Regions from separate parts of the Pseudomonas sp. NY15463 genome, predicted to be linked through region 1. Evidence: riboswitches for the same ligand, from Rfam matches in the RefSeq annotation. Region 1 holds a riboswitch; the other holds the start of a gene.
What was found. A riboswitch is a leader RNA that binds a small molecule or an ion and turns the genes downstream of it on or off. The one in region 1 is predicted to bind cobalamin.
Positions count from the first base shown of each region.

Region 2: linked by a shared signal. The riboswitch ahead of cobW (cobalamin biosynthesis protein CobW) and the one ahead of cobO (cob(I)yrinic acid a,c-diamide adenosyltransferase) in region 1 are both predicted to bind cobalamin.

Region 1 is NZ_JBLUQD010000010.1:53,863-59,158, reverse strand. It holds gene cbiB (adenosylcobinamide-phosphate synthase CbiB) at 1-812, opposite strand, end outside; gene bluB (5,6-dimethylbenzimidazole synthase) at 809-1,459, opposite strand; gene ACNFIC_RS22440 (cobyrinate a,c-diamide synthase) at 1,456-2,751, opposite strand; gene cobO (cob(I)yrinic acid a,c-diamide adenosyltransferase) at 2,748-3,359, opposite strand; cobalamin riboswitch at 3,470-3,690, opposite strand; gene ACNFIC_RS22430 (hypothetical protein) at 3,838-4,416, shown strand; gene ACNFIC_RS22425 (C40 family peptidase) at 4,545-5,078, opposite strand; gene ACNFIC_RS22420 (C40 family peptidase) at 5,224-5,296, opposite strand, start outside.
Region 2 is NZ_JBLUQD010000009.1:136,165-141,460, forward strand. It holds gene cobN (cobaltochelatase subunit CobN) at 1-2,119, opposite strand, end outside; gene cobW (cobalamin biosynthesis protein CobW) at 2,123-3,190, opposite strand; cobalamin riboswitch at 3,291-3,488, opposite strand; cobalamin riboswitch at 3,551-3,774, shown strand; gene ACNFIC_RS21980 (CbtB domain-containing protein) at 3,873-4,058, shown strand; gene ACNFIC_RS21985 (CbtA family protein) at 4,069-4,764, shown strand; gene ACNFIC_RS21990 (cobalamin biosynthesis protein) at 4,764-5,174, shown strand; gene cobM (precorrin-4 C(11)-methyltransferase) at 5,200-5,296, shown strand, end outside.

The DNA of each region.
Region 1 (5,296 bases):
GCCATCGGTCCTTCGCCTAGGCGTGGCCGCTCGTGCAGCTCGCCGTGGTACACCGCAGGGCCGCCCAGCTCTACGGCCAGCGCGCCGGCACCGGCTGCCATCACCGGGCCCGCGTTGGGGCTGTCCCACAGCGGCCCTTGCTGGCGCCAGCAACGCAGCGCCAGACGGGTCTTGCCGAGCAGCGCGTAGGTCAGCGCCACGAGCCTTGCCGGCAGGTAGTTGAGCACATCGTCAATGCGCGCGGCGCACCAGCCAAAGCGTTCGAAACGTTGGTTGCGATAGCCCCACATTGCATCCAGGGTATTGCTCAGGCGGTACAGCACGACGCCCGGCGCACCTGCGACGATGAACCAGAACAGCGCCGCGAACACCGCGTCGCTGCCATTTTCCAGAACCGATTCAGTGGCCGCGCGGGCCACAGCGGGCTCATCCAGCTCGCGGGTTTCACGACTGACCAGGTAGCCCACGCGCAGGCGAGCTTCATCCAGGTCGCCCTGGCGCAGGGCCTGGGCCACCGGCAGCACATGCTCGCCCAGGCTGCGCAGGCCCAGGGCGCAATACAGCGCCAGGACATCGACCAGCCAGCCGATATACGGCAACCACGACAGCAGCAGCGCGACCAGCGTCAGTGGCACCACGGCGATGAACCAGGCGCTGACGCCATGGCTGCGCCAACCGCGCCCGCCCGCGTTCAATCGGCGTTCGAGGTGCTTGGCCAGGTTGCCGAACCCCACCAGCGGGTGGCGTCGTTTCGGCTCGCCGAGCAGCGCGTCCAGGGCCACACCTGCAACGGTCAACAGGGCCACGCTCATGGCCGTTCTCCCCAATGGTTTTCGTACAGCATTTCACTCAAGGGGCGCTCTTTGGCCCAGTGTTCCATCACCAACATCGGCGCCGGGTAGAACTCGATCACCGGGCCCAGGCACAACACCGCCACGGGTTTTGCCCCGGCAGGCATGCCCAGCAGCTCGGCCAGCGCCTGCGGGTCGAACAACGACACCCAGCCCATGCCCAGCCCTTCGGCGCGGGCCGCCAACCACAGGTTCTGGATCGCGCAGGATAGCGAAGCCAGATCCATTTCCGGCAAGGTACGCCGGCCAAAGATATGCGGCTCGCGGTTGTCCATGAGCGCGGCCACCAGCACCTCGGCGCAATCGCCGATACCTTCGACCTTGAGCTTCATGAAATCGTCGGAACGCTCGCCCAGCGCCTCGGCGGTCAGCACACGCTCCTGTTCCACCAAACCCTGGATGCGCTCGCGCAGCGCACGCTGGCTGATGCGGATGAAGCGCCACGGCTGCATCAGCCCCACGCTGGGGGCCTGGTGCGCAGCGGCCAGTAGGCGGCCAAGCAGCGCGGGGGCCACCTCCCCCCCGGCGAAGTGGCGCATGTCGCGGCGCTCGCCGATAGCCCGGTAGATCGCCGCGCGTTCGGCCTCGCTGTAGGCGTGATCGCTCATGGTCGCAACAGCGCCGCCGCCGCATCGGGATTGGACGGGAAGTAGAAGTGCACGTAGGAGGCAGTCAACCGGCCCAGGCGATAGACCGCCTCGTTGCCTCGCCCACCGTTGGGGCTCAGGCCTCGAGCGATGGGCTCCAGCACGGTGCTGGTCAGCGAGTGGTGGTAGGTGTGCCCACGCAGGGTGCCTTCGGGCAACTCGACCGCTTGCAGCGCCAGGGCAGCCAAACGCTTCTGCATGGTTGCCTCACCAGGCAGCACACCAAGCAGTTCGGCACGTTCACCGGCCACATCGGTCAGCGCGTCGAGTAGATACAGCATGCCGCCGCACTCTGCCAGCAGTGGCTTGTCCTGGTCATGGTGGGCGCGAATCGCTTCGAGCATCGGCGCGTTGGCCGACAGTGCACGGTGATGCAGTTCAGGGTAGCCACCAGGCAGGTACAGGCTGTCTACCAACGGCAGCTCGCGGTCGTGCAGCGGCGAGAAGAATTCCAGTTGCGCGCCAAGGCTACGCAGTACGTCGAGGTTGGCGCCGTAGAGAAACGCGAAGGCTTCGTCACGGGCCACGCCGATGCGTACGCCGGACAATGATGCCGCGTGGCTGAGGGGGGCGGGCGCAGCGAAGCTCACCGGCGGAGGCAACGTTGCGTCACAGCTGGCGCCCAAGGCTTCGGCGGCGGCGTCCAGGCGAGCGTCAAGGTCGTTCAGCTCGCTGGCCTGCACCAGCCCCAGGTGTCGGCTGGGCAGTTCGATGCCGCGCTCGCGGGACAACCCGCCATACCAGCGCAGGCCTTCAGTCAGGCTACCTTCGAGCAACTGTGCGTGGCGCAAGCTCCCGACGCGGTTGGCCAGCACCCCTGCAAAGGGCAAGTCCGGCTGATAACGCGCCAGGCCAAGGGCCAGGGCGCCAAAGGTCTGGGCCATGGCCGTGCCGTCGATCACCGCCAGCACCGGCACGCCGAAATGCCGGGCCAGGTCCGCGCTGGACGGGGTGCCGTCGAACAGCCCCATCACCCCTTCGATCAGGATCAGGTCGGCCTCCTCGGCCGCCTCCCAGAGCAAGCGGCGGCTCTCGTCAGCGCCGATCATCCACAAGTCGAGTTGGTACACCGGTGCGCCACTGGCACGTTCGAGGATCATCGGGTCAAGGAAGTCCGGCCCGCACTTGAACACCCGCACCTTGCGCCCGAGGTTGCGGTGCAGGCGCGCCAGGGCGGCAGTGACCGTGGTCTTGCCCTGGCCCGAGGCCGGGGCGGCGATCAGAACCGCAGGGCATTGACGCGGCTGACTCACAGTTCAACGCCCTTCTGCGCGCGGATACCGGCCTGGAAAGCGTGCTTGAGCATGCCCATCTCGGTGACGGTGTCGGCCATCTCGATCATTTCGGGCTTGGCCCCACGGCCGGTGACGATCACGTGCTGCATCGGCGGGCGGGCCTGGATGTCGGCCAGTACCTGGTCAAGGTCGAGGTAGCCGTGCTTGAGGGCGATGTTCAGCTCATCGAGCACCACGAACTGTACCGAGGCATCCTGCAACAGCTGGCGCGACACGGCCCAGGCAGCTTCGGCGGCGGCGATGTCACGGGCACGGTCCTGGGTCTCCCAGGTAAAGCCCTCGCCCATCACGTGGTAGCGCACCTGCTCGGGGAAACGGCGGAAGAACAGCTCTTCGCCAGTGCTGTTGCGGCCCTTGATGAACTGCACCACGCCGCACTGCATGCCATGCCCGAGCGCGCGGGCGAGCATGCCGAAGGCCGAGCTGCTCTTGCCCTTGCCGTTGCCGGTCAGTACCAGCAACAAGCCGCATTCGTTGGGGGAATTGGCGATGCGTTCGTCGATGATCGCCTTCTTGCGCTGCATGCGCGCCAGGTGACGTTCGTCGCGTTCGGGGGATTCGCTCATCAGGGGTCTCCGCTGTCTGGCGCCAGGCGGCGACAGGTGAAAGGCGGGCAAACGGAGAACGCGCAGGGGCCGTGGCACAGGCCACATCGCACCGCGCATCACCCTCCGTGATGCCGTTGGCAGTTGCAGGCCGGTCTCCGGGCTCATGAGCGGGCCACAGGCCCTGACCGCGCGCCTTCCCGGGCCTAGGGCCCAGTGGCCTTGCGCGGCCTTCGACTCACCTACCGTTGCGGGGGCAGCGCCGGAATCGCACCTTGCAGGCGCACACCGGCTTCCCAGTTTCACCCCACCAAGCCAAGGCTCGCGAGGCACCTGAAACACGCGGCGAAGGTTAGAGGGTTGCACCGGGAGCGTCAATGAACGAAGGCCCGACTGAACCGGACCAATGGCCAATCTACCGGCTTGTGCCACACTGAGGGCAGTGATATCACTTAGCCAGCACTTAGGCGAATATCAAAACAAGAACAAGGAGCGCTGCATGCAGGGTCTAATCATCAACAACCCGAACCTCGAATTCCTGCGCCCGGCACTGGAACGTTGGGTCGACTGCATCGACCGCTTCAACCAGTTCCAGGGCGATAACGATGCGCCCTACTGGCATGGCACCACGGCCAACGTGGGCTTGCTCGCCGCCGCCGCCTGGCAAGGTGAACTGGTGGCACTGCCGCAATCGACCAGCAAGAAACAGCGTGATGAAGGCGACCGCGAAGGCCGCTGCGACCTGACCCTCTGCAGCGCCGAGGCGACGATTCACCTGCATGCAGGTCAACGCTGGCCGCGCCTAGCCCGCCTGGACCTGTCCGCAGCACTGCTGGAAACGTCCCTGCAGGCCAAATGTATCGCCTACGCCAGCCAACTCAAGGCCGGTGCGCTGTTCGCCACGCCCTGGAAAGCCGGCCAGCACGCCAGTCCCGAGGAACTGCAAGACCTGGTCGACGACCTGCACAAGCACAGTGCCTGCGCGGTGGCCTGGTACTTCCCCTATGCCTATCGCAAGCTGCACAACGAATTGGGGCAATACTTCCCCGGCGTGGCGCTGCTGCTCAAGCAGGCCTGAAGGGAAACCGCGCGCAGGCTTGCGCAAAAACGGCGTGTCGTGCGCCGACCGCAGGCCTTGGCGGGTAGCGACGGGCTACGTGATCTGGTTCATCTGCCAGGCCCGAAGCACCTGGCAAGCGCGGAAACTTATGGGTTCTGCGCCAGATGCCCCGCAGGCAGCACGCGCTTGGCTTGCAAGTAAGCCTTCGACCAATAGCTGTTGGACAGATAATCCAGACGCACCGTGCCGCCGGTAGAAGGTGCGTGCACGAAACGGCCTTCGCCTACGTAGATGCCAGCATGGCTCACCTGCCCGCCGCCATTGGTGGCGAAGAACACCAGATCGCCAGATTGCAGGGCATTGATCGCCACGCTTGGCGCGCGCATGCCAATCATGTCACGGGTGGTGCGCGGCAAGCTGATGCCAGCGGCGTCGCGGTACACATAGCCGATCAGGCCGCTGCAGTCGAAACCCGAGTCCGGGGTATTACCGCCCCAACGATAGGGCGTTCCCACCAGACCAATCGCGCGAAACAGCACATCTTCGGCCACCGGCGAGGACGGTTGCGACTGATTGAAGGTGACGGGAGGATAGACCGGCGCCGGGGCCGGAACATGGCTGGAACAGGCCGCCAGCAGGGCCACCAGCCAAAGCAATGCGAAACGCGCCAACATCGCCATGATCGAACATCCTGTCGTGAATACTCCGGCCGCAGCCGAAGGCGAAAAGAGTTGAGAAATTAGATTAGACGCTTTCTGTAAATGCGCACGGCGGCGAGCTTTTCAGCTACGCCGCCGTGGCAGGGTACAGCATTTTGACATCAAATCAATTGCGCGAGAGCGTGGTGCTCGGGGCCATCGCCAGGGCGCGCTTGGCTTCGATGAAGGTCTTGCTCCAG
Region 2 (5,296 bases), on a different contig from region 1:
CACGGCGCAGACGGCCCTCGGGCGACTGACCGAAAATGTGCAGCCCATCGCGGATCTGCGACTCTTTCAGGTCGCACAAGTAGGTGTCCAGGCGTGGCAGCCAGACCGCCGCGTCGTCGAGCTGGCCTTCGAGCGCAAGCTCGCGGTCGATATGGTTGGCCTTGACCAGTTCGAGGATATCGCGCTGCAACTCACGCGCGCGGCGCGGGTCGAGCAACTGCGCTTCATAGTACTCGTCGGCCAGTTGCTCCAAATGGCGCAGCGGGCCATAGGATTCGGCGCGGGTCAGCGGCGGCATCAGGTGATCGATGATCACCGCCTGGGTACGGCGCTTGGCTTGGGCGCCCTCGCCCGGATCGTTGACGATGAACGGATAGATGTTTGGCAGCGGCCCCAACAGCGCGTCCGGCCAGCATTGATTGGACAGCCCAACGCCCTTGCCCGGTAACCATTCGAGGTTGCCATGCTTGCCCACGTGAATCACCGCGTCGGCAGCGTAGCCGTTGCGCAGCCAGAAATGAAACGCGAGGTAGCCGTGCGGCGGCACCAGGTCCGGGTCGTGGTAGACCGCGCTGTGATCGACCTGATAGCCCCGTGCTGGCTGGATGCCAACGAAGGTCAGGCCGTAGCGCAGGCCCGCCACCATCATGCGCCCGGCGCGATACATCGGGTCCTGTTCAGGCGCGCCCCAGCGCTCGAGTACGGCGCGCTGGTTGGCCTCAGGCAAGGCGGCGAAGGCGGCGTGGTAATCGGCCATGCTCAGGCTTTGGGCGCAGGGGCGCTGGTCGAGGTGGTCCAGGTCGTTGGTCACTCCGCCCAGCAACTGGTGGATCAGTTGCGTGCCGCTGTCCGGCAGACCGGCCACCGGATAGCCCTGGGCTTGCAGAGCGTTGAGGATGTTCAGCGCCGCGCCCGGAGTGTCCAGGCCTACGCCGTTGCCAATGCGCCCATCGCGAGTCGGGTAGTTGGCCAGCACCAGGGCCACGCGTTTTTCCTGATTGTCCAGGCGCTGTAGCACCACCCAGCGCCGGGCAAGCTCGGCGACAAAATCCATGCGTTCGGGATGCGCGCGGTAACACACGACATCCGACTGGCTGCGCTCGCTGCGCCAGGCCAGGTCCTTGAAACTCACAGGTCGGGTGATGATGCGCCCGTCCAGCTCCGGCAAGGCGATATGCATGGCCAGGTCCCGGGCACCCAGGCCCTGCTCGCTCTGCTCCCAGGCTGGCTGGTTGTCCTGGGCACAGATTGCCTGCAGCACCGGTACGTCGCGACGCAGTGGACGCAAGTTGGGCCGCTCGGGGCTGGACAAGGCGAACCCTGTGGTGTTGATCACCACCTGCGCCTGCACCTCATCGAGCCACTGCTCGACCTGATCCAGGCAACCGGCCTCCTTGAGACTGGCCACGGCAATCGGCAGCGGGTTCAGGCCACAGGCCTGTAAACGCTGGCAGAACACGTCGATGAACGCGGTGTTGGCTGCCTGCAAGTGCGAGCGATAGAACAACAACGGCGCCACCGGCCATTGTGGGTTCCATTCGGCGTACCAGTCCTGTAGCTGCGCGCTGGGCCTGGCCGGGTGGTACACCGCCGTGCGCGGCAACGGCTGCGGTTCATCCCAGGCGTAGTCACGTCCAAGCCACTGGCTGGCCAGGCAGTTGAACAGGTTGACGGCGTTCGCCTTGCCACCCTGGCGCAGGTAGTGCCAGAGGCGCTCGGCCTGCTCGCCGCGCACGCTGCCGAGCCCCGTGAGTTCGGGATCGGGGCGGTCGTCGCCGGGCACCAGGATCAGGTGCACGCCACGGCTGGCCAGTTCCACCAGTTGCTCGACACCGTAGCGCCAGTAACCCACGCCGCCGTGCAGGGAGACCAGGATCACCTTGGCATGGCGCAACACCTGGTCGACATACAGGTCGACCGATGCGTGGTTCTGCACCTGCATCGGGTTGGCCAGACGCAGGCTGGGGAAATCGTCCGGCAACTGCTCGGCGGTATCGGCGAGCAGTGCCAGGTGCGAATCGCCGCTGCAGAGAATCACCAGCTCTGCCGGGGTCTGGCCGAGGTCGGCGATGCTGTCGTCCGGCACGAAGCCGCCGGGCTGGGTCCGCAGCAGGTGCATCGGTCAGGCGCCCAGGGCCTGGCGCAAGCGCGCCTCCAGCTGATTGGCGTCCAGATCCTGGCCAATCAGTACCAGACGGGTGATGCGCGGCTCATCCTGACGCCAGGCGCGGTCGAAGTGCTTGTCGAAACGCGTACCCACGCCCTGGATCAGCAGACGCATCGGCTTGCCGGGGATGGCGGCGAAGCCCTTGGCGCGCAGGATGCCGAACTCGGTGACCAATTGGTTCAGGGCCTCGAGCAGCAGGCCTTCGTCGGCCTCGGGCAGGTCGATGGAAATGGAATCGAAGGCGTCATGGTCGTGGTCGTCGTGCTCATCGCCGTCATGGTGCGAGTCGTGGTGGGTGCGACGACCATCGATGTGCGCCTCGGACTGCGCGCCCACGCCCAGCAGCACGTCCAGCGGCAGACGACCGCTGCTGGCTTCGATCACCTTGACCGCTGGCGGCAGCTCTTCGGCCACCTCGGCACGCACCTTGGCCAAGCCCTCGGCGTCGATCAGGTCGGCTTTGTTCAGCACTACCAGGTCGGCGCTGGCCAGTTGGTCGGCGAACAGTTCATGCAGGGGCGATTCGTGGTCCAGGTTGGGGTCGAGCTTGCGCTGGGCATCCACCTGCTCGGGGTAGGCGGCGAAGGTGCCGGCAGCCACGGCTGGGCTGTCGACCACGGTGATCACCGCATCGACGGTGCAGGCGTTACGGATTTCAGGCCACTGGAAGGCCTGCACCAGCGGTTTGGGCAGTGCCAGGCCGCTGGTTTCGATGAGGATGTGATCCAGGTCGCCGCGGCGTGCCACCAGTTCGCGCATCACCGGGAAGAACTCTTCCTGCACGGTGCAGCACAGGCAGCCGTTGGCCAGCTCGTAAACCCGGCCGTTGGCTTCTTCTTCGCTGCAGCCGATGCTGCATTGCTTGAGGATTTCGCCGTCGATGCCCAGCTCGCCGAACTCATTGACGATCACCGCGATGCGGCGGCCCTGGGCGTTGTCGAGCATGTGGCGCAGCAGCGTGGTTTTACCCGAGCCGAGAAAGCCGGTGACGATGGTGACGGGAAGCTTGGCCAGTGTTTTCATGTCGCAGTGCCCTTGGCAGCTATGGCGCGGGCAAGCGGTACGACAGCCACGGGCGTTGCCGGCCGGGCGCGTTCGCCACCGGATCACCCCGCCCGGTTGAATGTCGAAAACGTCGCGAGGCAGGTCTCCTGGCTTGCACGGTGCCGGCCAAAGCCGACCGGCTGGCGCCTTCCCGCGCGCTGCGCAGTGGCTGTGCCAGACCTTTGAGTGCCTACAGTTGCGGGGGCAGCCGCGGCTTCTACCGCGTTCCCGTCTTAGCTCCGGCGCGCGCCGGAGAACCTCGAACCGGCAAGGCTACGCAGTGCTCGCACGACGGTCAACCGCCCGACACGATTGACGCACGTCCGGCCGCGTGATTTGCTAGCGCCCTTGCGTCAAGGTGCCCCTTTGGGGGTGAAACGGGAAACCGGTGCGTCGTGCGTCTATCGAAAAGGCCCGACAAGGCCGGTGCTGCCCCCGCAACGGTAAGCGAGCAAGGCGTCTGATCCACTGTGCCAGTAGTCCGGCATGGGAAGGTGACGCCAACGCTGGAGCCAGGCTCCACCTCGCCAGCCCGGAGACCGGCCTTGCGTGCTACCAACACCCCGCGGTGGGCGGGCGCTGTCGTACTCCCTGGGCCATTTCGCGCCCGGGGCCGCCGCGCTTGCCCGTTGCCAAAACAAAAGCAGCAGAGGAACGCGTCATGCCTATCAGCAGTGCCAAACACAGCATCGCCACCCCGGTTACCCTCAGCCAGCGTCTGGTCATCGCGGTGGGCGCCTGCCTGCTGGGCCTGAGCCTGGTATATTTCGCCGGTTTCTCGCACATCGAGGCGGTACACAACGCTGCTCACGACACCCGCCACAGCGCCGCATTCCCCTGCCACTGAGTAGCCCAGCATGATCATGCGCATTGCCCGCACGGCGGGTTTCAGCGGGCTGCTCGCCGCCCTGCTGTTGACGTTGCTGCAGAGCTTCTGGGTGGCCCCGCTGATTCTGCAGGCAGAAACCTACGAAAGCGCCGCACCAGTCACCGAACACCACGAACACGGCAATGCCACTGCGACCCACGAACATGAACACAGCGCCGAAGCCTGGGCGCCGGAAGACGGCTGGCAACGGGTGCTGTCCACCACCGGTGGCAATCTGGTGGTTGCCGTGGGGTTCGCGCTGATCCTAGTGGCCCTGTATAGCTTGCGCGCCCCCGGCCGGACCAGCACGGGCGCTTGGTGGGGCCTGGCCGGCTTTGCAGTGTTCTGTCTGGCACCGACCCTGGGCCTGCCGCCGGAACTGCCAGGCACTGCCGCCGCCGATCTGGGGCTGCGCCAAAGTTGGTGGATCGGCACTGCGGCCGCTACGGCCGCAGGCCTGGCACTGCTGGTGTTCGCCCGGCATTGGCTGTTCAAGGTGCTTGGCGTGGCGCTGCTGGCGATCCCGCACGTGATCGGCGCACCGCAGCCGCCCGTGCACGAAAGCCTGGCGCCCGAAGCGCTCGAAACGCAGTTCAAGGTCGCTTCCTGGCTAACCAACGCCGCGTTCTGGCTGGCCCTTGGCCTGCTCAGCGCCTGGCTGTATCGCCGCTCCAGCCAAGCCTGATGGCGGCCTGTACACAACCGCCTGCGCTGTTCGCGGGCTTTGGCTGCCGTCGCGGCTGCCCGGTAGAGACCCTGGCCGCCCTGCTGCGCCGGACCCTCGCCGGGCATGGCCTGCCCGTCAGCGCCTTGCGCGGTATCGCCAGCATCCACGCCAAAGCCCGCGAGCCAGGGCTGCTAGCCTTGGCCGAGCACCTGGACCTGCCACTTGTCTGCTTCGACGCAGGACACCTGCTGACCTTCGAGCCACTGCTCAGCCAGCGTTCGGCCGCCGCCTTCGCCCAAACCGGTTGCTGGGGCGTGGCCGAGAGCGCAGCATTGTGTTTGGCCGCCAGCCAGACCCAACAGCCACGCCTACATGTGCCCCGCCAAGTCTTGGGTGGCGCAACCCTAGCGCTGGCCTGCGGCGGATAATCCGTACTTTTTGCAAGGATCCTTCATGACGGTCTACTTCATCGGCGCAGGCCCCGGCGACCCGGAATTGATCACGGTCAAAGGCCAACGCCTGATCCGCCAATGCCCGGTGATCATCTATG